Linked DNA regions of Rubrivirga marina. The protein of the gene in region 1 interacts with the protein of each later gene in a pairwise test. Links are inferred from orthologs where the notes say so. Each region holds a gene or a part of one and is shown on either strand. Other genes may lie near its edges.

Region 1 (14,343 bases):
GCGACGGCCAGCGGGCCGACCTCGTAACGCTCGCGCTGGGCGTCGCTGCCGAGTCGGGCGGCGTCGCGCTCAATGAGGTCGCCGAGGGCGCGCTGGCCGGCGCGGATCTGAGCGACTACGACGCCGTCGTGCTCGTCGGCCCTGCCTCGGTGGCCGACCCGGGGCGGCTGGCCGCGTTCGTGGCCGAGGGCGGCGGCGTCCTCGCGTTCCCCGGGACGGATCCGGAGTCGCTCAACCCGCTTCTCTCTGCGCTCGGCGCGGGCCGGATCGACGGCGCACTCGGGGAGTCCGACGGCGAGGCCATTGGTCGCACGACCGATCTCGACCTGGACCACCCGCTCTTCGCGGGGGTCTTCGACGCGGCCCGCCCGACGCCCGAGGCGGCCGATGTACGCCGCATCGCCCGCTACCGTCCGGGCGGCGCCGACGAGTCGACGCTCATTAAGACACAGACGGGCGCGCCGATGCTCCAGGAGATCCGGCGCGGCGAGGGCAGCGTGCTCCTGTTCGGCGTCGCGCCGGACCTCAGGTGGAGCGACCTCCCGCAGCGCGGCCTGTTCGTTCCCCTCCTGTACCGCGCTGCCGCGTACCTCGCCGCCGGGTCGTCGGTCGCCGACTCGGGCGAGCTGGTCGCAAGGGAAGGGGGAACCGTCCGCGTCGAGGGCGTCGAGGCGGGCGCGGCACTCCGCCTTGTGGGGCCGGACGGAACGGCGTTGACGCCACTCCAGCGGACGGTCCCGGGCGCCGTCGTCCTCGACGTGGGCGATGCCGTCGCGCGGGCGGGTCTGTACCGCGTCGTGCAAGGCGGGCGGACGCTCCGCGTGGTCGCCGTCAATGAGGACGCGCGCGAGTCGGACCCGGCACAACTGGATCCGGCGGAGGCTGCGCGTCGGCTGGAGGCCGCGACGGACCGGCCGGTCCGTGTGGTCGAGGGGGCCGCGGATTTGTCCGCCTCGGGCGAGCCGAGCGGGATGCCGCTGTGGACCCTCTTCCTGGCGCTCGCCCTCACGTGCCTCGTCGCCGAGACGCTCGTGACGACACGCTGGCGGGCAGCCCCTGGGGCGTGACCCGACAATGGGACGGAGGACCCCGAAAGTTCCTCCGCCCACGCCCCTGCCGCTCCACCACAAAACGACAGAAGTCCGATCCGGGACGATCAGCCCCTCTGTCCCGTGAGGCGGGACAGAGGGGCCGGCGTGCCGTCCCAGCACACGGAACCCATCGGCGGACCCTCGGGGAAAGGAGGGAGCGAGTCGCAGCCGACAGGTCCAGAATCGCGCCGAGATCGGGGGCGGCGCGTCCTGTGATTCCACGATTCGTAGCGGCGACACGCCGGGCGAGCGGGATGTCTGTCCAAACCAGCCCCTTCCGTCTCGATGTCTAGGCGGAGGCGCGCGAGAGACGAATTCAAGGGCCTCCCCACGAATCCGCCGCCGTTCCACTCTAGCTTTCACACAGCAGAGGCACCGTTCCCCCGGCCCGCCGCGTTCAGACCTCCGACGCCTACAGATCGCCTTTTGACGCAACCGACCTCCCGCCGACGTGAGACCGCCGTCCTCGTCGGTGTCCAGACGCCTGACACGACGCCCGCCGAACTCCGCGACGGCCTCGACGAACTCGAACTCCTCACCGATACGGCCGGCGCCGACACGGCCGCCCGCATCACCCAAAATCTCCCGCGCGTCCACGGCGCGACGTTCATCGGGAAAGGGAAGGTCGAGGAGCTCCGCAAGACCGTCGAGAAGCACAAGGCCGACCTCGTGGTGTTCGACGACGACCTCTCGCCGGTCCAGGTCCGCAACTTGGAGAAGGCGCTGAAGTCGGAGGACAACGCGGTCAAGCTGGTCGACCGGTCCGGCCTCATCCTGGACATCTTCGCCGACCGCGCGCGGACGGCGCAGGCCAAGGCACAGGTCGAACTCGCGCAGCTCCAGTACCTCCGGAGCCGCCTCACGCGGGCCTGGACCCACCTCGAGCGCCAGAAGGGCGGCATCGGGATGCGCGGGCCGGGTGAGACGCAGATCGAGACCGACCGCCGCCTCATCGGCAAGCGGATCGCCGTGCTCAAGGATCACCTCGACCGGATCGACCGCCAGCGGACCACGCAGCGGAAGGGCCGCGTCGACCAGACCCGCGTCGCGCTCGTCGGGTACACCAACGCTGGCAAGAGCACGCTCATGAACGCGCTCGCCGACGAGACGGTCTTCGCCGAAGACCGCCTCTTCGCCACGCTCGACGCCACGACCCGCCAGGTCGACCTCGACACGAACAAAGCCGTTCTCCTGGCCGACACCGTCGGGTTCATCCGGAAGCTGCCGCACGCGCTCGTCGAGAGCTTCAAGAGCACGCTCGACGAGGTCCGCGAGGCTGACCTCCTGCTCCACGTCGTCGACGTGACGCACCCAAATGCCGAGGACCACGTCCGCGTGGTCAACGAAACGCTCTCCGAGTTGGGGGCTCAGGACAAGCCGACGCTCATGGTGTTCAACAAGGTGGACGCCCTGGACGACCCCGGCCTTCTGGACCAACTCGAGCAGGCTTACGACGACGCCGTGTTCATCTCGGCCGCGCGCGGCATCGGGCTCGACGAACTCCGCACCCGTACGCTCGCCCTCGTCGAGGCGGACTACGTCGACCGCGTAGCGCTCTTGCCCGTCGCGAAGCCGAAAGCCCGGGCCCACATCCACAGCGTGGCCGAGGTGATCGAGGAGGAAGTCGGTTTCGCCGGAGACGCCTACGACGCCAGCGCGCCACCCGTCGCTGTGGTCCGCCTCCACTTCCGGGCCTCGACGAAGAACGCGCCCGACCTCGATCGGATGCTCGAGCGCTACGGCAACCTCCGCTGGCAAACGGCCGCCGACGTGCCGTCAGGCGACGGCGCCGCGCAGTCCGCCACGCTGGCGGACGACGACGGCGCGTAGCGTTTCGGCCTCGGATTCGCCGAGGCCGAGGTCGGGAGATTCCCCGAACGGGCCCGAGCGCCAGGTGAACGGTCGGTGCGGACCGGCCGCTCGCTGCATCTGGTACGCCTCTTGCCCGTCTGTAGAGGTGCCGGGTGATAGCTTGCCTCTATCCGGTCGTCCCCCCCCTACTATGACCGTTGCCACAATCCTCAGCGCCCTCGGCCCGCTCTCGACGACGGACACCGTCGGCGAGGCGCTCGTCGAGCTGGCCGACGCCCACGTCGCGCACCTCCCGGTGCTCGATCCGACCGGCCGCCTCGACTCGGTCGTGACCGAGGCCGCGCTCCGGGCGCACCCCGAGCCCAGCGCCCCGCTCGGTGCGCTCATGGCCGGCGAGCCGGTCTCCATCGGACTCGACACGCACGTGTTCGACGCGGCACACCTCATGCGCCAGCACGGCCTGAGCGTGCTCCCGGTCGTGTCCGGGGACGGCGGCTACGCCGGCCTCGTCGTTCGCCAGGACGTGTTTGGGCAGCTCGCGCACATGCTGGCGACCGAGGAGCCGGGCGCCATCGTCGTCCTCGACGTCTCCCGCACCGACTTCTCGCTTGGGCAGGTGGCCCAGATCGTCGAGCAGAACGGCGTCCGCATCCTGTCCGTGTCGACGGAGGATGACCCGGGCGCGGGGCGTGTCCGCGTGACGCTCAAGCTGAACGTGACCGACACGGCGCGCGTGCGCCACGTCATGGCGCACTACGACTACCGCGTCGTCGCCGTCTTTGACGAGGCCGAGGACGACCTCGAAGAGCGCGCCGCTGCCTTCCTGCGCTACCTCAACGTGTAACGGCGGGCAGAGGACGTGGGGCTCCCACGCCCTACGCCCCTCTTTCGACCGACTGTGCCGAACGACTCCGCCGCCTTCCACGCCGTGGCCCTCGTGGCCGCCGCCCGCGCCGCGCTTCAGACGGCACGCCGGATCGGAGACCGCCGGGCCGGGCGCGACGCGTCGGAGCAGGAGTCTGAGCGGACCGTCCGGGACGACCTCGGCGGTCTCCACGTCGAGGTGGGCGCCACGCTCGTCCGCCTCCGGCTCCGTGTCGTGACCGGCGTGCCCGAGAATGAGGCCGCCGCACTGGCGCAGGCGTTCGAGGACCGACTTCTCCTCGACGACCTGAGCGACGCGCTCGGAACGGCCCATCAGAAGCTTTTGAGCCTGTACCCGGCCGTTGACGAGTCGCTTGTCGAAGAGGCGCGCGTGCTCGCGGGTGAGTCCCGGCGCCGGTCTGTGGCCGACGAGTACGGCCGCGCTCTGGCGGCCTTCACGGCCCGCGTCGGCGACCTTCGAGACGCGCTCGGGGACGTTCTCATAGACGGCGGCGGAGGGGTGTGAACAGGGCGCGAGGGCGCCAATAGGGCCGGGGGCGAATCGTTCAGGAACGACGGCAAAACCTGCCGCGCGGCCGTAAATTTGGCCGGTTTGGCGCGGTCCCGTCGAGGGGCCTCTGCGCATCTCCCACCGATCCCCGACCGATGCCCGACACGAACGGTACCGACCGCCCCTACGAGCAGGCCACGACACCCGAGGGCGACACGCCCACGCCGCCGGCCAACGCCCTCCCGACTCCGCCGGCCTCGGGCGACGGCTCGCCTCTGCCACCTGCGGTTGCCAAGGAGTACGGCGCCGGCAACATCCAGGTGCTCGAAGGGCTGGAGGCCGTCCGCAAGCGGCCTGCCATGTACATCGGCGACGTCGGTGTGCGCGGGCTCCACCACCTCGTCTACGAGGTCGTCGACAACTCGATCGACGAGGCGCTCGCGGGCTACTGCGACCACATCGAGGTCACGATCCACGAGGACAACTCGATCTCGGTCGTCGACGACGGCCGCGGCATCCCGGTCGAGATGCACCCGCGCGAGGGCAAGCCGGCCGTCGAGGTCGTGATGACCGTTCTCCACGCGGGGGGCAAGTTCGACAAGGACACGTACAAGGTGTCCGGCGGCCTCCACGGCGTGGGCGTGAGCTGCGTGAACGCCCTCTCGGACCGGCTCGACGTCGAGGTCCGCCGCGACGGCGGCGTGTTCAAGATGGCGTTCGAGAAGGGCGACACGGTCGAGGAGCTGACCCGCGTCCGCGACCTCGGCCCGGACGAGGAGACCGGCACGACCGTCCGCTTCAAGCCGGACACCGGCATCTTCCTCGACACCGTCTACCGCTTCGACACGCTCGCGTCGCGGATGCGCGAGCTCGCCTACCTCAACAAGGGCGTGACGATCACGCTCTCCGACGAACGCGAGGAGGACGACGAGCTCCGTGCCGAGACGTACCACTCGGAGGGCGGCCTCGCCGAGTTCGTGGCCTACCTCGACGAGGCCCGCGAGTCCCTCTTCGAGGACGCGATCCACATCGAGGACGAGGACGCCGAGGTTCCTGTGTCGCTGGCCATGCGCTACAACACGGGCTACCAGGAGAACGTCCTCTCGTTCGTCAACAACATCAACACGCACGAGGGGGGGACGCACGTCTCCGGCTTCCGCCGCGCCCTCACGCGGACGCTCAAGAACTACGCGGACAACAACGACCTGCTCAAGAAGGCGAAGGTCAACCTCTCCGGCGACGACTTCCGTGAGGGCCTGACGGCCGTGCTGAGCGTGAAGGTGCAGGAGCCGCAGTTCGAGGGTCAGACCAAGACCAAGCTGGGCAACGGCGAGGTCCAGGGCGCCGTCGAGAGCCTCGTGGGGCAGAAGCTGGCCGAGTGGCTGGAGGACCACCCGCGCGAGGCCAAGACGATCGTCCAGAAGGTGATCCTGAGCGCGCAGGCGCGGACGGCGGCGCGGCGCGCCCGCGAGCTCGTCCAGCGCAAGAGCGCGTTCGGCGGCGGCGGCCTACCGGGCAAGCTGGCCGACTGCGCGTCGAAGGACCCGTCCGAGTCGGAGCTGTACCTCGTCGAGGGCGACTCGGCCGGCGGCTCGGCCAAGCAGGCCCGCGACCGGCACTTCCAAGCGATCTTGCCGCTGAGGGGCAAGATCCTGAACGTCGAGAAGGCCCGGCTCGACAAGATCCTCGACAACGAGGAGATCAAGAACATGGTGACCGCGCTCGGCGTCCAGATCGCGGCCGGCTCGGACGAGTTCTCCGACGAGAAGCTCCGCTACCACAAGGTGGTCCTGATGACCGACGCCGACGTCGACGGCGCGCACATCCGGACGCTCCTGCTCACGTTTATCTACCGGTATCTCCGTCCGCTCCTCGAAGCCGGCTACATCTACATCGCGCTTCCGCCGCTGTATCGCGCCAAGAAGGGCAAGCGCGAGCTCTACGCCTGGAACGACAAGCAGCTCAGGGACGCCATCGATGAACTCGGCGGCGCGTCCGGCGTCGGCGTCCAGCGCTACAAGGGGCTCGGCGAGATGAACCCCGAGCAGCTCTGGAGCACGACCATGGACCCGGACCACCGGATGCTCCAGATCGTGACGATCGAGGATGCCGCGGCCGCCGACAAGACGTTCTCGACGCTCATGGGCGACGCCGTCGAGCCCCGGCGCAAGTTCATCGAGCGGAACGCGAAGTACGCCACGATCGACACCTAGCCCCGCCCGCCTCGCGCCCGAGGCGGGGGGACCCGCGCGTACGTTCCCGCCCATGCGCCCCGACCTCTCCGTCGTCGTCCCCTCGTACAACGAGGCCGAGAGCCTGCCCAAGCTGGCGGACCAGATCCGCGACGCATTGGACGGCGCCGGCCTGAGCTTCGAGGTCTGGCTCGTCGACGACGGCTCGGACGACGCCTCGTGGGAGGTTATTGAGGGGCTCAATCGAGACGACGACCGGTTCGCGGGCGTCCGCTTCCGGCGGAACTACGGCAAGAGCGCCGCCCTCGCCGCCGGCTTCGGGAGGGCTCGCGGGCGCTATGTCGCCACGCTCGACGCCGATCTCCAGGACGATCCGGCCGAACTGCCTGAGATGGTCCGCCGCCTCCAGGCCGGCGCCGACCTCGTCTCCGGGTGGAAGCGGAAGCGGCACGACCCGTGGGAAAAACGCCTCCCGTCGAAGTTCTTCAACCACATCACGCGCTGGATGTCGGGGATCCCACTCCACGACTTCAACTCGGGCATCAAGGCCTACCGGCGTGAGGTGGTCGAGAGTGTCCGCGTGTACGGCGAACTCCACCGCTACATCCCGCTCCTGGCGAAGTGGGAGGGGTTCACGAACATCGAGGAGCAGGTCGTCAACCACCGCGAGCGGCTCCACGGGACGACGAAGTTCGGACTGGAGCGCTACCTCCGAGGCTTCCTCGACCTCATCACAGTCGTCTTCCTGACCCGGTTCGCGCGCCGGCCGATGGTGTTCTTCGGCGGGGCCGGAACGCTCGCGTTCGTCCTCGGCTTCCTGACGCTGGTCTACCTCACCGTCGAGAAGCTCGTATTCGGCGCGTCGATCGGCGGCCGCCCTCTGCTCCTGTTCGGCGTCATGCTCATCCTGCTCGGCGCGCAGTCGTTCCTGGCCGGGCTGCTGGGCGAGATGATCGTCCGCCCCGAGATGGAGCGGCCGGACCAGTACGACGTCCGGAGCGAGGTCACGCCGTCGGTCGACGTGCGTCGAGAGGAGCCGGTCCGGGTCTAGCCCGCCTCGGCATCGAGGTGGGCGGGGCCAGGGACAGACCCGCTGGGCCTCGGTGCGAGCCGCTGGACGAGAGCGGAGGGATCTTACGCTATGCGCATTACGCTCCTCGGCCCCGCGTGGCCCTACCGCGGCGGCATCGCCCACTTTCAGTCCGCCCTCGCTCGCGGGCTGGTGGCGCGCGGCCACAACGTGGATCAGGTCACGTTCCGACGTCAGTATCCCGAGGCGCTCTTCCCTGGCAAGACGCAGCTCGACGATGGCCCCCCGCCCGTCGATCTCCCGATCGCGGCCCAACGCATCGACTCGCTCCACCCGTTCTCGTGGGTGCGGACGGCCCGGCACGTCGCCGAGCGCGGTGCGGAGGTGGCCGTGTTCATGCACTGGATGCCATTTTTTGGCCCCGCGTTCGGAGTCATCGCGCGCCGACTTCGGAAGCGAGGCGTGAGGGTTCTGGCCGTCGTCCACAACGCGATTCCGCACGAGCGGCGGCCGGGCGACATCACGCTGACGAGGTACGGGCTCGGCGCGTGCGACGGGCTCGTGGTCATGAGCGACCAGGTCCGCGCCGACGTCGAGGCGCTCGGCCTCGGGGCCCCGGTGGAGCAGGTGGCGCACCCGGTGTACGACGGCTTCGGCGTCCCGACGCCCGCGGCGGAGGCACGCGAGGCGCTGGGACTCCCGACCGGCGTCCCGCTCTTTCTTTTCTTCGGCTTCATCCGTCGCTACAAGGGTCTCCACGTCCTGCTGGAGGCGTGGCCGCGTGTCCGCGAGCGCGTTCCGGGCGCGCAACTCGTCGTGGCCGGCGAGTTTTACGCCGACGAGGCCGAGCTCCGCGCGCAGGCCGCCGCGCTCGATGGCGTCCGCCTCGACGCCGACTACATCCCGGACGACCGCGTCGGCCTCTACTTCAGCGCCGCCGACGCCGTCGTTCAGCCGTACGTCTCGGCGACGCAGAGCGGCGTCGCCCAGATCGCGTTCCATTTCGGGACGCCCGTGATCACGACCGACGTGGGCGGGCTGGCGGAGATCGTGCCGGATGGCGAGGCCGGCCTCGTCGTCCCCCCTGAGGACCCGGGCGCGCTTGCCGACACGCTCGTGCGGTTCGTGGAGGACGACCTCGGGGAGCGACTCGCGGCCGGCGTCCGCCGCGAGCGCGAGCGGTACTCGTGGGACCGGCTCTGCGAAGCCGTCGAGCGCCTCACGGATCGCTAGCCGGCCAGGGCGATCCAGATCCCGAGGCCGACGGTCACGGCGCCGAGGCCGCGCGCGATCCAGATCGAGCGGCGGATGCCGAGCGAGCGGACCGTCGTCGGGGTGGCGAACGGGAACGCGATCATCAGCCAGCCGATGCCCGAGACGCCCAACCCGACGATGGCGCTGGCCGTCGCATCGGGCCACCCGAAAAGGGGGGCGCCGACGGCTACGCCGAGGAGCGCCGCGCTCAGACCGAGCATGGCGCGCAGGAAGGTCTTGCCGAAGCGTGCGACGCGCTCGTTGTAGGCCCGGAGGGCGGCCTCGTGCTCGGGGAGGACGTAGAGCGTCTGTTCGGTCCGCTCGCCGCCGGTGTTCGACGGCACGTCGAGCGTCAGCGGGACGACGCGGTCGGACGTCTCGTGGGACCAGATGCAGGTGGGCATGGCAGTGAACCTCCGGCGACGATGGGGGAGGGGAACGATACCGCGCGTCGGCGGGCCGTAACCTCCGATCCCACCCCCTGCGCTCGTGGACTACGACCCCGTCAAAGACCGCCTCGGCCGCTTCTTCTGGACGACGCCCGCCCGGACGAAGGCGTTCTACCGGCTGCTCGACACCGTCTTCCTCCGCTCGTGGTACGTCCGCCGCGCGCTCCGCCGGCGGATCGAGGCGTTCGGCGACCGACCCGTCAGCGTGCTCGACGCCGGGACCGGGTTCGGCCAGTACGCCTACTGGCTCGTCGACACGTTCCCCAACGTCGACGTCACGGCGGTCGACGTGAAGGACGACTACCTCGCGCGGGCGCAGACCTTCATGGCGCAGACGCCGTACGCCGGCCGCGTCGTGTTCGAGAACGCCGACCTCACGCTCCCCCTCGAGTACGAGGACGCCTTCGACCTTGCCCTCTCGGTCGACGTGATGGAGCACATCGAGGACGACCGGGCCGTCTTCCGGCACGTCCTGGCGGCGCTCAAGCCCGGCGGCGTGTTCATCGTCAACACGCCGAGCGACCAGGGCGGGTCGGGTGTGACCGAGGAGGGGGAGGAGAGCTTTATCGGCGAGCACGTCCGCGACGGGTACCCGCTGGCGGAGCTCACGGAGAAGCTGGAGACGGCCGGGCTGGAGGTCATCGAGACCGACTACGCCTACGGCCCCGCCGGCTCGGCCGCGTGGCGACTCCTCGTGAAGTGGCCGATCCAAGCGCTCAACGCGTCGTGGCTGACGGCCCCGCTCGTCGGCGCGTGGTACGCCGCGGCCGGCCCCGTCGGGCTGGCGCTGAACGCGGTCGACCTCCGCGCCGACAACGCGACGGGCACCGGCCTCCTCGTGACTTCGCGGAAACCGGCCTAGCGCGCGGCCTCCCTCCGCCTCGGCGCCGAGGCGGGGTCAGTCGCGGCGTGTGTAGCGGATGACCCAGCGGTCGGCCCAGGTCTCTCCGTCGTCGAGGGAGGCCTGCCAGCGCCACACGAGCGAGTCGGCGGTGACGTCCTCCCAGACCATCCGGTTCGTCTGCCTCTGGCCCTGCGGGTTCTCGAACGGCGCCTGCCGCATTTCGGTCACGCGGCCGTCGGCGTCGGTGGCGCCGTCGAAGAGGAGGTAGCCGCCGCCGTTGTCGACCCACGTCTGCCGCCAACCGGCCGGCGTGAGGACCGACCAACTCCCGCCCTCGAACCCGGTCTCGGCCGCGAACCGCTCTTGTATCACGCACCCGTTGTGCTCGCGCGTGATGACGTTGGTGCCGGAGGCCGTCCCGTTGGCCGTGTCCCATTCGAGGTCCCACGTACCGACCCAGAAGTCGAGCCCGTCCGCCTCGGGCGACTGGCAGGGAGGGCCCGCCTGTGCCGAGGCGGGGAGGGTGAGAGCGACGGCGGCGAGGAGGGTGACGGAGAGCCGCATCGGGCAACGGGTTGGGACGACAAGAGATAGGCCGCGGGCGCCGAGTGCGGCAAGGCACAAATGGCGAACGCGACGGCGTTCCGCCCCTCGAAGCCGCCGCCCTCAAGAGAGGCGGACCCTATGTTTAGGCGCCGTCGGTCCCCTGCAAATCGGCAGGCGGATTCCGCTCCACTCCCCCGACCCGATGCTCCACTCGTCGCGCCTCTTCGCCCGCCTCGGGCTGCTCGCGTTCGTCCTCGCCGCCCCCGCGCTCGCTCAGCCCGCGCTCGACGCGCCGCTCCCGTTCGACCCCGCCGTGCGGCAGGGGACGCTCGACAACGGGCTCCGGTACTATGTCCGCCACAACACCGAGCCCGAGGGCCGCGCCGAGCTCCGGCTGGCGGTCGACGCCGGGAGCGTGCTCGAAGACGAGGACCAGCGTGGGCTGGCCCACTTTGTCGAGCACATGGCGTTCAACGGGACCGAGCGGTTCGACGAGCCCGAGCTCGTCCGCTACCTCGAGTCCGTCGGGACGCGGTTCGGGCCGGACCTCAACGCCTACACGTCGTTCGACGAGACGGTCTACATGCTCCAGGTCCCGACCGACTCGGCCGACGTGTTCGAGACCGGGGTCGACGTGCTCCGCGAGTGGGCCGGGCGGATCACACTCGCCGACTCGGCCATCGAGCGCGAGCGCGGCGTGGTGCTGGAGGAGTGGCGAATCGGGCAGGGCGCCTCCGAGCGGATGAACCGGACGGTGTACCCGGTCTTGTTCGGCGGCTCGCGCTACGCCGACCGCCTGCCCATCGGCACGCCCGAGGTCATCGAGACGGCGCCGCCGGAGCGGCTCCGCGACTTCTACCGCGACTGGTACCGCCCGGACCTCATGGCCGTCGTGGTCGTGGGCGACGTGGACGTCGACGCCGTCGAGGCCATGATCCGAGAGCGGTTCGCGAGCCTCGAGCCCCCCACCGACGCGCCCGAGCGGACCGTCTACGACATGGCCGAGGCCTCGGGCGGCGCGGTCGCCATCGCGACGGACCCCGAGGCCCCGTACGCGCTCGTCCGCCTGATGTACCGCGGCGAGCCCCGGCGGATCACGACCTACGGCGACGCCCGACAATCGCTCGTCGAGGGGCTCTTTTTCGGAGCGCTCCGCGAGCGGCTCGCTGAGATCCAGCGCCAGCCCGACGCGCCCTACGCCTTCGCGGCCGCCGCCACCGGCAACCTCGTCCGGACCGTCGGCGCGTCGCAGCTGATCGCGGTGGCCAAGCCGGGCCAGATCGAGGAGGCCATGCGCGTGCTCGGCACCGAGGCCGTTCGGGCGAGCCGGTTTGGGATCACCCCGGGCGAGGTCGAGCGCGCCAAGGCCGACCTGCTCCGGTCGGCGCAGTCGGCGGTGGCCGAGGCGGAGAACCAGGAGAGCCGGGCGCTCGCCATGGCCTACGTCAACGCGTTCCTGGAGGGCGAGCCGTCGGTCTCGCCCGAGGCGCGGCTCGCGTTCGTCGAGGTTTACCTCCCCACGATCACGCTCGACGAGGTCAACGCCGTCGCTGAGGAGCTCGCCGCCGGCGACGACCGCGTGATCACGGTGACGGCGCCCACCGACGGCAGCGTGCCCGCCGAGGCCGACCTGCTCGCCGTGCTGGACGAGGTCGCCGACGCGGAGATCACGCCCTACGAGGACGCCATCGTCGAGGGCCCGCTCGTGCCTGCTCCGCCCGCCGCCGGCTCCGTCTTCGAGGAGGACGCGGACGCCGACCTCGGCACGATCACGTGGACGCTCTCCAACGGCGCCACGGTCATCCTCAAGCCGACCGACTTCAAGGCCGACGAGGTGCTCCTGAGCGCGACCAGCCCCGGCGGCACGTCGCTCCTCGACGACGAGGCCGTGATCGCGGCCGGCGGCGCGGCCGGCTACGTCGGCCAGTCGGGCGTGGGCGCGTTCGACCAGACGGCGCTCGGGAAGGCCCTCTCGGGCCAGATCGTCAGTGTCCGGCCGACGATCTCGGGCCAGACCGAAGGGTTCACGGGCAGCGCAGCCCCCGGCGACCTCGAAACCCTGTTTCAGCTCGTCCACCTCTACGTGACCGCCCCGCGGCTCGACCGCGACGCGTTCGAGGCCGCGCTGGCCCAGACGCGCGGCATCCTCGGCAGCCAAGTCAACGTGCCACGCGTCGCGTTCGGCGACACGCTCTCGGCCACGCTCGCCAACGGGGACCCCCGCAGCCGGACGCTCCGCGAGTACCTCGGCGACCTCGACCGGGCCGACCTCGACCGCTCGCTCGCGTTCTACCGGGACCGGTTCGCCGACGTCTCCGACTTCACGTTCGTGCTCGTGGGCGCCGTCGAGCCCGAGGCCGTCCGGCCGCTCGTCGAGACGTACCTCGCCAGCCTCCCCGGCGCCGGCCGCGACGAGGCGCCCGTCGACCGCTCGGTGGCTCCGCCGGAGGGCGTCATCGAGAAGACGGTCCGCGCCGGCGTCGAGCCGCAGGCTCAGGTGGCTCTCGTGTTCCACGGCGAGATCGACGCCGACGACAACGAGGACCGCGCGATCCTCGACGCCACCGCCGACGTGCTGTCGAAGATGCTCCGCGAGGAGCTCCGCGAGGACCGCGGCGGCGTCTACGGCGTCGGCGTCCGGCCGAGCGTCGACCGGGACGAGGACCGGTACCAGATTCGCATCCAGTTCGGCGCCGACCCCGACCGCGTGGATGAGCTGGTGGACGCGGTGTTCGCCGAGATCGCGACGCTGAAGGCCGGCGAGGCCGAGTCCCACCACCTCGCGGCGTTCCAGGAGCAGCAGCGCCGGGCGCGCGAGACGAACCTCGAAGAGAACAGCTACTGGCTGTCGGTCCTCACGACGGCCGCCCGCTACGACGCGGACCCGCAGGACAGCCTCGACCAGCCCGACATCGTCGCGCGCCTGACGATGGACGACGTCCGCGACATGGCCGTCGACACGCTCGACGAGGACCAGTACGTCCGCGTGGTGCTCCTCCCGGTCGAGGGCGCCACCAGCACCGAGTGACCCGACCCCGCCTGCCTCGGCGATGGCGTCGAGGCGGGCGGGGAGAGGGGATGGGGGGGCGCATGAAAGTCCGCCCGGAAGCAGGCGCGCGGGCGCCGGTCCCGTAGCTTGCGGGGCGAGCGTCCACACCCCCGCCGATGCCCGCCGACTCCGCCCCGACCAAGTTCCTCTTTGTGACCGGCGGCGTGACGTCGTCGCTGGGCAAGGGGATCGTCTCCGCCAGCCTCGGCCGGCTCCTCGAAGCGCGTGGGCTTCGAGTCACCATCCAGAAGTTCGACCCGTACATCAACGTCGACGCGGGGACGATGAACCCGTACGAGCACGGCGAGGTGTACGTCACCGACGACGGGGCCGAGACGGACCTCGACCTGGGCCACTACGAGCGCTACCTCGGCGTGCCCATGTCGCAGGCCAACAACGTGACGACGGGCCGCGTCTACTCGGGCGTCATCGCGAAGGAGCGCGCCGGCGCCTACCTCGGCAAGACGGTCCAGGTGGTGCCCCACGTGATCGACGAGATCAAGGGGTGGATGCGGCGGCTCGCCGAGACCGGCGACTATGACGTGATCATCACCGAGGTGGGCGGGACCGCGGGCGACATCGAGTCGCTCCCGTACCTCGAGGCCATCCGCCAGCTCTCGCTCGAGGAGGGCCGCGAGAACACGGCGCTCATCCACCTCACGCTGGTGCCGTACCTCGCCGCCGCCGGCGAGCTCAAGACG
Region 2 (14,711 bases), 1.6 Mb from region 1 along the record:
GGTCCAGGACCGCCAGGGCTACTTCTGGACGAAGGACCGCGTGAACCGCCGGCTCGACCGGATGATGCGCGCCGCCTTCGACCGCGTCTACGACGCCGCCGAGCGCTACGACACGTCCATGCGGATCGGTGCGTACGTGATCGCCATCGAGAAGGTGGCCGGCGCGCTGAAGATGCGGGGGATCTACGCCTAGGGCGTAGGACGTAGAGCGTGGGGCCCGTTGTCCGGTCCCACGCTCTCCCCATCGTGTCCGTGCTCCCCACCCTCTGGCGTCTTCCGCGTCTGGCGCTCGTCGGGCTCGTTCGACTGTACCAGGGGGCCATCTCGCCGTGGCTCCCGGCGTCGTGCCGCTACACCCCGACGTGCTCGGAATACGCGGTCCAAGCGCTCCGCGAGTACGGCGCCGTCCGGGGCACGATCCTCGCCGCGTGGCGCATCCTCCGGTGCAACCCGTGGGGCGGCCACGGACACGACCCGCCGCGCTGGTTCGGGGAGAACGCAGGAACGGACGGTGCCGGCCCGGGGTGAGAGCGGCCCCACGCTCACCCCCGCATGTCCGCCGACCTCCACCGTACGCTCGCCCGCGACACGCCCGTCGCCTGCGCCGTCGTCACCGCCTCCGACTCCCGCACCGAGGCCGACGACACGAGCGGGAAGCTCCTCTGCGACGGGGTCCGCGAGGCCGGCCACACGCTCGAGTTCTACCGGATCGTGCCCGACGACGGCGAGGCCATCCGGGCCGTCCTGCTCCACCTCGCCGGCCGCGTCGAGGCCGTCATCACCACGGGCGGGACCGGCATCGGGCGCCGCGACCGGACCATCGAGGTCGCCGACCGGCTGATCCAGAAGCCCCTGCCCGGCTTCGGCGAGCTGTTCCGGATGCTGTCGTACGACGAGATCGGCGCCGCGGCGATGCTCTCGCGGGCGACGGCTGGGCTCTACGGACCCGAGGACGGCGACCCCGAGACGCTCCTGTTCTGCTGCCCCGGTTCGACGGCCGCCGTCGACCTCGCGCTCCACCGGCTCATCTTGCCCGACCTCCAGCACCTCGTGTGGGAGGCCGTCCGCCAGCCGGCCGCGAAGCCGCCGCCGCGCCCCCAGTTCCCCGTCGAGCCCGCCGGCTCCGGCCTCTAGTCCGACTCGGCCCACGTCGGGCGACTCCCCGAGGCGGACCGGCGGGGCGCGACTCTGAATCACCGGGGCTAGTTCCGGCGCGTCGGGCGGTTGACGCGGTTGGCGAGCGCCTCGTCGGCCTTGTCGGTCTGGGGGAGGTCGTCGCGGGAGGCCTCTCCGTACCAGCACGCTAGCGCGAGCGCGAGCGCCACGTCTTCGTGGTCGCCGAGGTCGACCTCCCCGCCGGTCGCGGACGCGATGCGGGCCTGCGGCTCACGGGCATCCACGGCGGCAGCGCTCGCCTCGTTGGCCGTGATCGGGGCCTTGATGACCTCCGTCGACGTGTTGGCGGCCGAGCCGGACTGCTCGACGACGACGGCGTCCGGGCCGTCGGTCCCGTCGTCGTCGAGGTCGCCCTCGGCGTCGCGGTCGGAATCCGGCGCGGCGGCCTCGAGGTCGGCGGAGGCGTACATCGCCTCGATGGCTTCGGAGGCCGCATCGAGCGAGCCTGGAGCGTCGATGGCGCCGTCGCGGTAGAGCCGCTCGAACGTGTCGACGAGGACCTGCGCCGGAACGTCGTGGGCGTCCGAATCGCCGGAGCCGACGTGGACGGCGACGGCGCTCGGGCCGATCTCGTGGAACGCGTCGGCGACGGCCTGGCCGCCCGACGTCACGAGCGTCGTCTGCCCGGCATACTGCTTCTCGCTCCCGATCGCGTCGAGGACGGCGCGGAGCGGGTCGTCACCGGTGACGCGGCGGAGGTCGCGGACGGCGTAGGTCGGGGCCGAGCCGTCGCCGAGGACCTCGACGATGGCGTAGGCACGGGGGGCGCCGTCGGTGGCGTGGACGGCGCAGAGGAAGCGGGCCATGAGTGGGGGACGGGAGAAAGAGGGGCCGATCTCAACGGGCCGCCACCGCCCCCCGTTCCTCCCTCGCCCCCTCCCACCTCGACGCCGAGGCGGACCACCTCGGGCAAACCGACGCGCCTCGGCACGGCGTCGCGTTCGACTCCTCCCTAATCCTCCTGTGCCGGGTCGTGCCTCGCCCGATCCCCTACACCCAGTCCTCGCCCAGCGACGACACGTGGACCATGTTCGTGAGCCCCATGGCCGGCAGCGGGAGCCCGGCCGTGATGACGATCCGCGTGCCGGGCTCGTAGTCGCCCCGCTCGAGGAGCTGCTGGTGGACCGTCCGGACGCCGTCGTCGGTGTGCTCCTGGAACCCGATGGCGATGGGCTCGACGCCCCACGTCAGGGCGATCCGGCCGAGCGCCGCCTCGTCGTCGGTGAAGGCGTAGATCGGGACGCCGGGCCGGTGGCTGGCGATCGCTCGGGCCGTCGAGCCCGAGTGGGTCAGGCAGCAGATGGCCTCCGCGCGGGTCTCGTCGGCCAGCCGGACGGCCGTGTACGAGACGGCGTCGGAGACGGGCTGCGCGGCGTCGGAGACCGCCTCCATGGCCTGTCGCCCGCCGAGCACGCGCCGGTTGGCCTCAGCCTGACGAACGATCTCGTCCATGATCCGGACGGCCTCGACGGGGTACTTCCCGGCCGCCGTCTCGCCCGAGAGCATGACCGCGTCGGACCCGTCGAGCACGGCGTTCGCGACGTCGGTCGCCTCGGCCCGCGTCGGGCGCGGGTTCTCGATCATCGACTCGAGCATCTGGGTCGCCGTGATGACCGGCTTGGCCGCCTCGAGGCAGGCCCGGATGAGCTGTTTCTGGACGATCGGGACCTCCTGCATCGGGATCTCGATGCCGAGGTCGCCGCGGGCCACCATCACGCCGGCCGTCGCCGCGAGGATCGCCTCGAAGTCGTCGACGGCCTCGGGCTTCTCGATCTTCGAGATCACCGGGATGTCCTTGCCAGCGGCCCGGATGCGCCGGTTGATGTCCTCGACGTCGGACCCCGAGCGGACGAACGACAGGGCGATAAAGTCGACGTCGTGGTCGAGCCCGAAGGCGAGGTCCGCGAGGTCTTTGTCGGTGAGCGACGGCCGGGCCGTCTTGAGCTTCGGCAGGTTGACGCCCTTCCGGCTCCGCAGCGGCCCGCCCACCACGACCTCGGTGTGGACGTCGTTGCCGTCGACGCGGGTCACGACGAGCTCGAGGTGGCCGTCGTCGAGGAGGATCCGATTGCCCTCGGAGACCTCCTCGGCGAGCGCGTCGTAGCTCACGTAGCACCGCTCGGCGGTCCCCTCGTCCATCCGCTCGCTCGTGAGCACGAGCGGCGCGCCCTTGTGGATGAGCACGCCGCCGTCCTTGACCTTGCCGAGCCGGATCTTCGGCCCCTGGAGGTCCTGGAGGATCGGGACCACGCGCCCCGCCGCCTTCGCCTCCTCGCGGACGATCTCCATCATCTCGCGGTGATCGTCGTGCGAGCCGTGCGAGAAGTTGAGTCGGGCCACGTCCATCCCGGCCCCGATGAGCGCGCGGACGCCCTCGCGGGAGGCGACGGCCGGGCCGAGCGTGCAGACGATCTTCGTACGACGGGGCGTGGGCCGGGGCATGGGTCGGGCTGAGAGGACGGGCAGAAGGGGACGCCGCGACGTGTGCGGCGGGTCCAACCTACGCCTCGCCCCGCGCGACCTGCGCGGCGGGCCCGCTAAATCTCATCGGCACGGCTGACACGGCGGGGTGCCCCCCGCTCACTCGCCGAGGATCCGGATGGCGCCGCCCTTCCCCTCCTGCTCGACGCGGACGGAGCCCGTCCCGTCCCCCGTGCGGAGGCCCGAGTACACCGTCGGCGCGGGCTCGGCGGGCATCGGCACGGGCGTCCCCGTCACGGCCGAGGCCGCGGGGGCCTCCGGAGCCGGGGAAGCCGCTGCAACGCCGTCCATCATCGCCTCGGTGACTCCGGCCTGTGCCAGCGCGCACGGCACGGTCGCCTCCATCGCCGCCTCGGCGACGGCGCGGATCTCGTCCGGCGCGGAGGCGAGGTCGGCGGAGGAGTACTCGATGCTCCGGTCGAGGTCGGCGGCCGGGATGCCGCGGGCGATCGTCCGCTCGGCGACGCAGCCGCAGAGTTGGCCGGCGTCGATCCCCTCAACCTGCTGGACGTCGGGCGACGCGGCGCAGGCCTGGACGAACCGCTGCTGGGCGGAGGCGGGCGCCGCAACGGCGGCGAGGGCGACGAGAAGGCCGAGGAGGCGCATGGCGGTGCGAGGAGTTCCGCCGGGGTATCGGCCGGCGGGGACGCGGCCTCAACTCCGCCCGCCTCGGTCGTCCGGGCCGAACCGCTCGGACCGACGCCGCGCCGAGGCGGACGCTGTCGCTCGCCCTACCCCGCCGTGACGCCCATCGACCGGCTCGTCCAGTCGTAGGCGAAGCGGGCCAGCTCGGCGCCGCTCCGGAGCCCCAGCTTCCGTTTGACGTTGGCGCGGTAGCTCTCGATGGTCTTGACCGAGAGGTTGAGCTCCCCCGCGATCTCACGCGTCGACATCCCGCCACCGATGAGGCGAACGACCTCGGCCTCGCGATCGGACAACTGCTCGGCGGGCGGGCGGCTCTCTTCGGGGCCCTCGACGGCCCGGCGCACGAGTTCGTCGGCGAGGGCCGGGCTGAGGTAGAGGTCCCCGGACAGGATCCGCCGGATGGCCGGGATGATCTCGCTCGGGTCGCCCTGCTTCATGACGTAGCCCTGGGCCCCGTTGCGGAGCACCCGCTCGGCGTAGAACCGCTCCTGGTGCATCGACAGGACGAGGACGGGCAGGTCGTCGCGGCGCGCGCGGATCTGGCCGATCACGTCGAGGCCCGACCCCTGCTTGAGCCCGATGTCGAGCACGACGAAGTCGACCTCCTCCGAGTCGATCACCCCCAGCGCCTCGTCGGCCGTGGCGGCCTCGGCGACGATCTCGAGGTCGGGCTCGCGCTCGACGAGCCGCTCGAGCCCCTGGCGGACGATGGGGTGATCGTCGACGATGAGGATGCGGACGCGAGCGCCGTTCGTCGGGGCGGAATCCATGGCGAGCAGGAGAAGCGGGGGAAAAGGGTACCACAGCTTCGAGGCGGAGCCGCAGCCATCCGCGCCGAAAGTGCGTGAGGGTTTCCCCCAAGGGCGGTCCGTGAGGTGCCGTCGAAGTCCCCGCCGAGGCAGGTCAGAGGGTGCCCTGTGACAGGTCGGCGTCGCTGGCTTTCGGTATCTTCGCCGAGATCCCCCCGCCCCTGTTTTCGCCCCATGGCTGAGATCCCCGACAGCGCCTCGCGCATCATCCCGATCAACATCGAGGAGGAGATGAAGTCCTCCTACATCGACTACTCGATGTCGGTGATCGTGAGCCGGGCGCTGCCCGACGTCCGCGATGGGCTCAAGCCGGTCCAGCGGCGCGTGCTCTACGGCATGCAGGAGCTGGGGCTGGCCGCCGGTCGGGCCCACAAGAAGTCGGCGCGCATCGTCGGCGAGGTCCTCGGCAAGTACCACCCGCACGGCGACCAGTCGGTCTACGACGCGCTCGTCCGGATGGCCCAGGACTTCAACGTCCGCGGGCCGCTCGTCGACGGGCAGGGCAACTTCGGCTCGATCGACGGCGACTCGGCGGCGGCCATGCGCTACACCGAGGCCCGCCTGACGCGGCTCTCGGAGGAACTGCTCCGCGACCTCGACAAGGAGACCGTCGACTACACGCCCAACTTCGACGGGTCGCTGAACGAGCCGTCGGTCCTGCCGGCGGCGCTCCCGAACCTCCTCCTGAACGGGGCCTCCGGCATCGCGGTCGGGATGGCGACGAACATCCCGCCGCACAACCTCGGCGAGCTCGTCGACGGGATCGTGGCGTACATCGAGGACCCGGAGGTCGAGCTCGACGTGCTCATGGAGCACATCCCGGCCCCCGACTTCCCGACGGGCGGCGTGATCTACGGCGTCGGCGGCGTGCGCGAGGCGTACCGGACGGGCCGCGGGCGCGTGGTGATGCGCGCCAAGATGCACGAGGAGGAGATCAAGCGCCGCGGCGGCGACGGCGTCGGGCGCGAGGCGCTCGTGGTGACCGAGATCCCGTACCAGGTCAACAAGTCGACACTAATCGAGAAGATCGCCCACGCCGTCCGCGACAAGAAGGTCGACGGCATCGCCGACCTCCGCGACGAGTCGGACCGCGACGGGATGCGGATCGTGATGGAGCTCCGCCGTGACGCGGTCCCGGAGGTCACGAAGAACCAGCTGTTCAAGTACACCCAGCTCCAGCAGACCTTCGGCATGAACATGATCGCCCTGGTGGGCGGTCGGCCGAAGACGCTGGGGCTGAAGGACATGATTCGGCACTACGTCGATCATCGTCACGAGATCGTCGTCCGGCGGACGGAGTTCGAGCTCCGCAAGGCCGAGGAGCGGGCGCACATCCTGGAGGGCCTGACGATCGCGCTCGACCACCTCGACGCGGTCATCTCGATCATCCGCCACTCCGCCGACACCGACGCGGCCAAGGTCAACCTCATGCGGGGCGTCTACCCGCAGCGGCTCTCGGCCGAGCAGCGCGACCGCCTCGGGCTGCCGGAGCGGTCGCCGGTGGAGATCACCGGCGAGCGCGAGGCGACGGGCTACGCGCTCTCGCGGGAGGACTTCACGCCGCAGCCGTGGCTCAGCTCGGCCCAGGCCGACGCCATCCTCGCCCTCCGCCTCAGCCGCCTCACCGGGCTGGAGCGCGACAAGATCGCCGCCGAGTACCGCGACATCCTCCAAGAGGTCGAGCGGCTCCAGGCCATCCTCGCCTCCCGCGACCTCCGCATGCAGATCATCGCGGACGAGCTCCGCGAGGTCGCCGAGAAGTACGCCGACCCGCGACGGACGGAGATCGACATCATGGGCGGCGGGGACATCGACCTCGAGGACCTCATCGAGGACGAGCACGTCGTGGTGACGATCACGAACCAGGGCCTCATCAAGCGGACGGCCATCGACGAGTACCGGTCGCAGAACCGCGGCGGGACCGGGCACCGCGGGACGGGGACGCGCGACGAGGACTTCGTGGAACACCTGTTCACGGCCGGCGCCCACGACTACCTCCTCTTCTTTACCGACCACGGCCAGTGCTACTGGCTCCGGGTCTACAACGTGCCGGAGGGCTCGCGGACGGCGAAGGGCCGCTCGATCCGGAACCTCATCCAGATCGACGCCGAGGACCGCGTCCGCGCCGTCATCGCGCTCAAGAAGGAGGACTTCCGCGACGACGACTTCCTCGAGAACCACTTCGTCACGATGGCGACGAAGCAGGGGCTCGTCAAGAAGACGGCGCTCAGCGCGTTCAAGCGGCCGCTCGTGACCGGCATCATCGCGATCGACATCGTCGACGGCGACCAGCTCATCGAGGCGCACCTCACGGATGGCGGCACGGAGATCCTCCTGGGGTCGTCAGAGGGCCAGGCCATCCGGTTCCACGAGTCGGACGTCCGGTCGATGGGCCGGAAGAGCCGCGGCGTGCGCGGCATGAAGCTCCCCGACGGCGAGCAGATCGTCGGGATGATCGCCGTGCGCCGCGACGGCGCCCAGGTGCTGACGATCTCGCAGAACGGCTTCGGCAAGCGGACGCCGGTCGAGACGCTGAAAGAAGGCGGCGAGGACGGCGAGACGAACTCGAACTACACGTTCCGCCTCCAGAGCCGCGGCGGCAAGGGCGTCCTCGCGCAGAAGACGACGGCGAAGACGGGCCCCCTCGTGGCGCTCAAGAGCGTGCTCGACGACGACCAGCTGATGATCGCGACGGAGGCCGGCATCATGATCCGGATGGCCGTCTCGGACATCTCGACGTACGGCCGCAACACGCAGGGCGTCCGCATCCTCCGGCTCAAGGACCACGACGCGATCGCCGACGTGGCCCGCGTGGTGATCGAGGACGAGGAGGACGTCGCGATCCTCGCGACCGACGGCGACGCGGTCCCCACCGAAGCCGCGGACGACGCGCCCGAGGCGGACGAGTAGGCCCGCCTCGGCGCCGAGGCGGGCCGGGTCAGGCGCTCCCGTCGACCTCGCCCCGTTCGCGAGCGGCGGCCTCGCGGACGCGCTCGACGGCCCGGGCCTCGATCAGCCCCAGCTCGGCGGCGGCCTCGGCGGCCTCGGCCGTGGTCTCGATCCTGCGCATCGGGACGCCGCGGGCCTCAACGTCGCGGGCGATCCGGTCGACCTCCCGCGTCCGCGCCGGGTCGCCCACGTCCCGGATGAACACGGCCCGGACGCGGCCCGGGTACCGGGCGACGGCCTGCTGGTAGATCTCGGCGTCCTCCTGCCCGCTGTCGCCAACGAGGACGGCGGGAAGGTCGGGGTAGAAGCTCAGCACCTCGCGGATCCGGGCGAGCTTGTGGTCGAGGTGGCCGGACTTGATGAACACCCCGGGGTCGACGCCGAAGTTCTTGAGGTACACGGCGCCCGGCGGCACGTCGCGGTGCTCCAGCGTCCCGACGAACTGGCGGTACAGGTTCCACGGCGACGACGACAGGTAGACGACGGGGTTCGTCGCCACGCCGCCCTCCTCCCCCAGCGCCCGGTACCACGCGCCGACACCGGGGAAGACCTCGCGCGTGGTGGCGTTGTTGAGCATCACCACGCGCGCGAACCGGATCTTGTCGGTGGCGCCGGTCCGCACGACGGTGTCGTCGAGGTCGGAGACGAGGACGAACCGGGCGCCGGGAGGCGGCACCTGGAAACGGTGGACCACCTCGGGCGCAGGGCGGTCGGCCTCGGCGGGCTCGAGGAGGCGGACGACGGCCTCCCGCCAGAGGGGACCGTCGGGGAGATCGGCGGCGAGGTCGAGGTCGTAGAACCCGTCGTCGTCCGTCGTCACCTCGACGGTCCGGCGGCCGAGGGTGACGGCCAGCCGGGCGTGGGGCACCTCGTCGCTGAGGAACCGGCGGGCGTTCAGACGGACGCTCTCCCACCGGGTCAGCGCTCCTTCGTGGTCGACCTCCTCGTCGTCGAGGACGCGGCCGAGCAGGCGGACGCGGTCGGGCCTGCCGAGGCCGTGGTACGGGAGGACGTGGAGGTCGTCCCAGAGTCCGAAGCGGCGGCGGATGCGAGAGACGGAATGGTCGACGGCACGCTCGGCGGCGACGAGCGCGGAGAGGAACGGGTTCGGCACGAGACGGCAGGGCGGGCCGGGGCCTACGCGCGGCCGTGCGGGGCCGGTCCCACCTCCAGCGAGGACGGGCGGCCTCGGCTCGCAAGCTCCGCCCCCCCGGCGAGACGCCGAGGCGGACGACCCCAGGAGCGGGAGCGACAGGTGGAACGTCGTCCCCTTCCCGAGGCCGGGGCACTCGGCCCACAGCTGACCGCGGTGGTGGACGATCCCCCAGCGAGCCAGCGATGTGGCCGAGGGGTCGAGGGCGCGGCGCCGTCGACCCACCGGAGGACCGCGTCGGGGTCGTTGGGATTCCGTCGCGAGAGACCGAGAGCGTCGATGACGTGGGCGTCCGTTCCTCCCGACGCCCTTCCCTCGCCGTCTTCGACCCGCTCCGATTCCGTGCACGGCAGGGCGAGTTTGCCGTGCCTGTCCAACGTTGCACGCAGGCGCCCCCCCTTTTCTGCCTGCGAGACTCCCCGCGAGAGCCCGAACTAGGCGGCGGCCAGCGGGAGCCGGGCGTGGAACGTGGCGCCGCGGCCGGGCCCTGGGCTCTCCGCCCAGAGCCGCCCCCCGTGCTGGAGCACGACCGCGCGGGCGACCGTCAGCCCGACGCCGAGCCCCTCGTGGTCGCGGTGGTCGGGGTCCGAGACCTGGACGTACGCCTCGAAGACCCGCTCGAGGTCGCGGGTGTCAAGGCCACGCCCCTCGTCGGCGACGGCGACACGGACCTCGGCGTGGGCCACCTCGGCGCCGAGGCGGACGGGGCCGTCGGGGGCCGAGAACTGCACGGCGTTGCGGAGGAGGTTGCGGAACGCGAGCCGGAGTCGGCGGCCGTCGCCCTCCACGAGGAGCGGTCCGGGCGGGAGGGCGATCTCGGCGTGCGGCGCCCACTCGGCGGCGGCGTCCCGCAGGACGCCCGCCAGGGACGTCAGCGCGCCGGGGTGGACGCCCGTCCTCGCGCGGAGCTCGGCCATCACGTCGATGGTCTCGACGACGTCCATCATCCGGTCGCCGGCCTTGACGACGGCGGCGGCGAACCCGTGGAGGTCGCCGCGGACCTCCTCGGCGAGGATCGCCCCGAAGCCCTGGACCGCCGTGATCGGCGTCCGGAGCTCGTGGGAGGCGATGGCCATGAAGTCGGTCTTGAGCCGGTCGAGCTCGGAAAGCCGGTCGTGGGCCCGGCGGAGCGCCGCCTCGTGGCGCGCGTTCCGGATCGCGACGGCCGCCTGAGACGCGACGATGAGGAGGGCCTCGGCGTCGGCCCGGTCGAACGCCTCGCGGCGGGGATTCAGCGCCTGGAGCACGCCGACGGGACTCCCGTCGATCCGCATCGGGACGCCGACCAGCGAGCGCGTGGCGAAGCCGGTGCGCCGGTCGGTCGCCTTGTGGTGGCGGGCATCGGCGTCGGTGTCGGCGGCGTAGAGGATCCGGTTCTCTCGGAACGTCGTGCCGGCCAAGCTGCCGAGAAGCGGGACCTCGGTTCCGACGAGCGTCGACCCGGCGACCCCCGTCGCGGCCTCGAACCGGAGCGCACCCGTGACCTCGTCGAACAGGAGGATCGAGGCGGCCTCGCAGTCGAGGACGTCGGTCGTCGTCTGGGCGATGTAGTCGAGCAGCCGGGACGTGTCGCCGTAGGCGTTGAGCGCGACGCTGACGTCGAGGAGGCGGCGGAGCCGGGCGAGGGTCGTCTCGGGCGACTCGGCTGGCCGGCCGAGCGGGGTGGTCTCTGTGAGGACCATCGGGGGTCGAGTGGGCGCGCGAGGGGTATCGGCCCCCACGGGCGCGACATCAAGCGCGGGCCGGCCCCGCCCGCCTCGGCGCCGAGGTGGAGGCGGTCAGCCGGCGAGCGCCTTGCGGCGGCGCTTGAAGCCGACGGCCGCGCTCGTGTAGCCGCCGCCGGCCCCATCCACGAAGTGGACCTGCTGGCCCATCCGCCGGTAGACGAGGCACGTGAGGACGGCGCGGTCGGAGACGTGGAGGCCGTACGCCAGCCGGCCTTCCTCGTACAGTCGGTCGAGAGCGGCCTCGAGCCGCGCTCGCTCCTCGGGCCCGCCCGCAAGAACCATCCGCAGGACGCCATCGAACTTGCGGTAGTCGGTCGAGGCGCGGAACAGCTTGGGATACCGCTCCCAGTCGGTCTCGGACGTCTCGATGCCGAACCGAATGAGGACGCGGCCGATCACGTTGAGCGCCCACAGCGTCGCGCGCCGGCGGAGCGGCCGGTCGGGGTGCCGAAGGCGGACCTCGGGGCCGAACTTGGCCGGTGTCGTCGCCAGCCGGAGCCGGTCGAGCGCGACGGGGTGCGCCGAGTCGGCGCCGTAGACCTCGCCGATGAGGCCGAGCACCTCGCGGTACGTCACGTCACGGTCATCGCTGACGGCCTCGATGAGGAGGGAGACGGTCTCGCCTCGCGGGCTCTTGACGTCCTGCCACCGGCACTCGAGCCCCTCGTACGGGTCCCCGTCGCTCTCCCGCGGCGAGGCCCGGCTCGCCCACCGATCGGACGTCGAGGGGTCCTTGACCTGGTCCTCCGCCCACCCCAGGCCGGTCCCGCGGAAGAGCGCCTGCGCGTAGTTCTCCGACGCTTGGTACCGGGCGACGGCCACCTCGTGCCCCGCTGCGCGGACCGCGTGGAGGGGCACCGTCCCGACGCGGAGACCAAGGTTGAGGCGGTCGCGGGCGTGCTCCTGGAGGGCGGCCAGCGCGGCGAGCCCGGCGCCGACGTGCTCGGGCGGGACCACGAGCGTCGCGCCGTCGCCGCCGAACACGAACGGGAGGTCGGCCCGGCCGGCAGCGTTGAGGACGGCCGCGATCGACGCCGCCCCGACGTAGTTGACCTCGCGGTAGCGGCCGGCCCGGACGGCCTCGGTCGACCCGACGACGTCGGTCAGCACGACGGACCAGTCAGCGGGGAGCGGGGTGTATGCCGCGTCTTCGACGAGTTGCTCGAAGCGATCGACAGGGAGGAGGCGGGCGTAGAAGTCTGTGGACATCTCCGGCCGAACGCGGGCCCACGGTGGCGAGTGCCCGACGGACCTCCCCGTCGGTCGCGTCCTACGCCTCGCGGTGTACGGCGTCCGGCGAGAAGGCGGGGGTGCAGATGGCCCAGTACTCGCACTCGTCCGCCTCCGACGGATTCAGATACCGGATCCGCTCGCCCGCCTCGCAGAGGACCGTCTCGCCCGCCTCGACATCCAGGTGGCCACCGTCGTACTCGACGCGCATCGTCCCGCGGACGACGATCGTGACCTCGTCGAACGCAGGCGCTTGGGCCGGCTCTTGCCATCCCGGCGGCGCGATCATGTGGGCGACCGAGAGGCTCGAGGTCCCGGTGTTCACCCGGCCGACGTGTTCCTTGATGGTCTTGTCGCCGGGAACGGGGATGCGGGTGGGGGCGGTGACGTGTCGGGGCATGAGGGGGCGGTGAAGGGGGGAGCGGAGGTTACCGGCGGCACCATTGTTGCGGTTACCCGAAGCGATTGACTGCTCCAGTCGGCCCGTTCGACAGATGCCTCCGACAGATGGGGCGGTTTCGTCGACGCTCCGCAACTCGAAGGGCGTCTTTACGAATGTCCCCCTGTCCCCGTTCACCAGCCGCCGCACGTCATGGTTCTTGCGCTTCAACTCGCGGTGCCGGCGGCTCTCCTCGCGCTCCTACTCTTGGCCGCCCGCCCCGAGCGGTCCCGCACGCGGAGCTGACCGACGAGCGCCCCGGTCGCGACGCCCCAGTCGTCCCCCCAGCGCCCCGCCCGGCCTCGGCCCGGCGGGGCGCTCCGTGTTCGGGCCCCGCGCAGTCGGTGCGCACCCCCGCGCACCGAGCGTGCGTCGCCGCCCGTCGACGGGCTTCGCAGAGGCTCGACACCTCCGCGGTACGCTCACGTCCTCGAAGACGTTGACGCCACACCCACGGTCCCGCCCACCCCGGCGCCGAGGCGGGCCCACTCGCACCTATCTTCGACACCCCCCGACGTCGCATCCGTGCTTCGCTACCCGACCGCCCTCCTGCTGATCCTGGCCCTCGCCGGCTGCATGGACTCGGCGCCGCACGACAATCCGTTCGACCCGGAGTCCGAGCGCTACGAGGACGAGGGCGCGGTTCTTGGCTCCGTGGGGGGGATCTACCCATCGACGCCCGCGCGGGAGGGCGTTAGCGTGCGCGTCCGTCCCCTCGGCGGGGGGGGGATCGAGCGAATGACGGCGAGCAACGCGATGGGCGAGTTCATGATCGACCGCGTCCCGAAGGGGGAGTACGTGGTCATGGCTGAGGGGGAGGGGCTCCGCACCGAGACGGACACGGTCTCGGTGCGCGCCGGCCAGACGGCGAGGGTCGACTTCCGTCTCGACGCGCTCCCGGTGATCCTGACTCAGAACGCCCGGACGGTCCACATCGAGCAGTGGGTCCAGGAGTCGTCCCTGTTCCAGCTCGAGGTCGAGGCCATCGTGACCGACAGGGACCGCGCGACGGACGTGAACGGCGTCGAGCTCGTCGTCGACGACATCGGCTTCCGCATCGCGCTCACGCAGGTGGCCCCAGGGCATTACGAGGGCAAGTTCGACGCCGCGCAGCTGCCCGGCGGCCAGGTCCAGGCGTTCCTCGGCCGCCCGCTCCGCATCGAGGTCACGGACGTGAACGGCAACGTCGGCACCGGGGCACCGATGACGCTCGTCCGCGTCGTCGAGCAGACGCCGCTCACGGCCTCGCCCCAGGGGACGGAGACCATCTCCGACCCGTCGCCCACGCTCGTGTGGCGCCCGGCCCAGATCCCGTTCACGTTCACGTACCGCGTCGACCTCTACCAGGTCGACGGGGCCGGCATCCCGCGCCTCCTCGAGAGCGAGTCGGGGATCGACGCCTCGGTCACGAGCTACGACGTGACGCGGACGCTCGGCGAGGGCAACTACTACTGGACGGTCTGGATCGTCGACGCGGCCGGCAACCGGAGCCGGTCGAAGGAGGCCGGCTTCAGCGTCGTCCTGTAGTGGCCACGGAGGCCCCTCAGGACGCTCGGAGCGCCCTCGCGGCGCTCTCTGAGATCGCCGCCGCGCTGAACTCGGCGCGCGACCCGGCCGCCGTGCTCGACGCCGTGCTCGACGCGGCGCTCGACGCGCTCGGCGCCGAGCGCGGGTTCGTCCTCCTCGAGACGGATGGCGGCGACGCGCCCTTCGAGGTCCGCGCCAGCCGGAACTTCTCGGGCGAGGAGCTCGCCGGCGTCCGCCCGCTCTCGACGAGCGTGGTGCAGGAGGTCCTGCGGACGGGCGAGCCGGTCCTCGTCTACCAGGCCGAGGAGGACGAGCGGTACGGTGGGGTCGAGAGCGTCGTGCTCCAGCACATCCAGTCGATCGCGTGCGTCCCGCTCCGCCTCCGCGCGCGGCAGATCGGCGCCATCTACCTCGACGCGGTCAAGACACGGGGGCGATTCACCCGCGAGCACCTCCCGTTCCTCCGCGCCGTGGCCGACCAGGCCGCCATCGCCATCGAGGGCGCCCGCCGCGAGGCCGCGCTCCGCGAGGAGAACCGCCGCCTGCTCGCGGAGGCCCGCGAGCGCCACGGGTTC

The links.
Region 2: the proteins of gyrB (region 1) and gyrA interact in binary tests that used the Escherichia coli proteins (3 or more experiments, as listed by UniProt). The link is inferred for Rubrivirga marina from one-to-one orthologs.

Annotation. Positions count from the first base shown.
Region 1 is NZ_MQWD01000001.1:796,494-810,836, reverse strand. The notes cover bases 4,036-6,962. They hold gyrB (DNA topoisomerase (ATP-hydrolyzing) subunit B), read left to right. Parts: upstream 4,036-4,433; coding sequence 4,434-6,491; downstream 6,492-6,962. Other genes in these bases: BSZ37_RS03160 (glycosyltransferase family 2 protein), read left to right, coding at 6,544-6,962; BSZ37_RS03170 (hypothetical protein), read left to right, coding at 4,036-4,293. Also shown: BSZ37_RS03185 (vWA domain-containing protein), read left to right, coding at 1-1,067; GTPase HflX, read left to right, coding at 1,518-2,921; BSZ37_RS03175 (CBS domain-containing protein), read left to right, coding at 3,094-3,747; more of BSZ37_RS03170, read left to right, coding at 3,802-4,035; more of BSZ37_RS03160, read left to right, coding at 6,963-7,521; BSZ37_RS03155 (glycosyltransferase), read left to right, coding at 7,612-8,733; BSZ37_RS03150 (hypothetical protein), read right to left, coding at 8,730-9,158; BSZ37_RS03145 (class I SAM-dependent methyltransferase), read left to right, coding at 9,244-10,065; BSZ37_RS21385 (hypothetical protein), read right to left, coding at 10,102-10,611; BSZ37_RS03135 (M16 family metallopeptidase), read left to right, coding at 10,796-13,621; BSZ37_RS03130 (CTP synthase), read left to right, coding at 13,759-14,343. UniProt on the Escherichia coli protein: DNA gyrase negatively supercoils closed circular double-stranded DNA in an ATP-dependent manner to maintain chromosomes in an underwound state.
Region 2 is NZ_MQWD01000001.1:2,394,687-2,409,397, reverse strand. The notes cover bases 4,927-8,221. They hold gyrA (DNA gyrase subunit A), read left to right. Parts: upstream 4,927-5,294; coding sequence 5,295-8,021; downstream 8,022-8,221. Other genes in these bases: BSZ37_RS09790 (App1 family protein phosphatidate phosphatase), read right to left, coding at 8,050-8,221; BSZ37_RS09800 (response regulator), read right to left, coding at 4,927-5,072. In the rest of the region: BSZ37_RS09830 (Glu/Leu/Phe/Val family dehydrogenase), read left to right, coding at 1-193; membrane protein insertion efficiency factor YidD, read left to right, coding at 253-528; BSZ37_RS09820 (MogA/MoaB family molybdenum cofactor biosynthesis protein), read left to right, coding at 553-1,134; BSZ37_RS09815 (hypothetical protein), read right to left, coding at 1,203-1,982; pyk (pyruvate kinase), read right to left, coding at 2,167-3,618; BSZ37_RS09805 (hypothetical protein), read right to left, coding at 3,757-4,263; more of BSZ37_RS09800, read right to left, coding at 4,389-4,926; more of BSZ37_RS09790, read right to left, coding at 8,222-9,174; BSZ37_RS09785 (GAF domain-containing sensor histidine kinase), read right to left, coding at 9,648-10,895; BSZ37_RS09780 (DUF3095 domain-containing protein), read right to left, coding at 10,992-12,149; BSZ37_RS09775 (cupin domain-containing protein), read right to left, coding at 12,211-12,570; BSZ37_RS09770 (carboxypeptidase-like regulatory domain-containing protein), read left to right, coding at 13,135-14,136; BSZ37_RS09765 (sigma-54 interaction domain-containing protein), read left to right, coding at 14,136-14,711. UniProt on the Escherichia coli protein: A type II topoisomerase that negatively supercoils closed circular double-stranded (ds) DNA in an ATP-dependent manner to maintain chromosomes in an underwound state.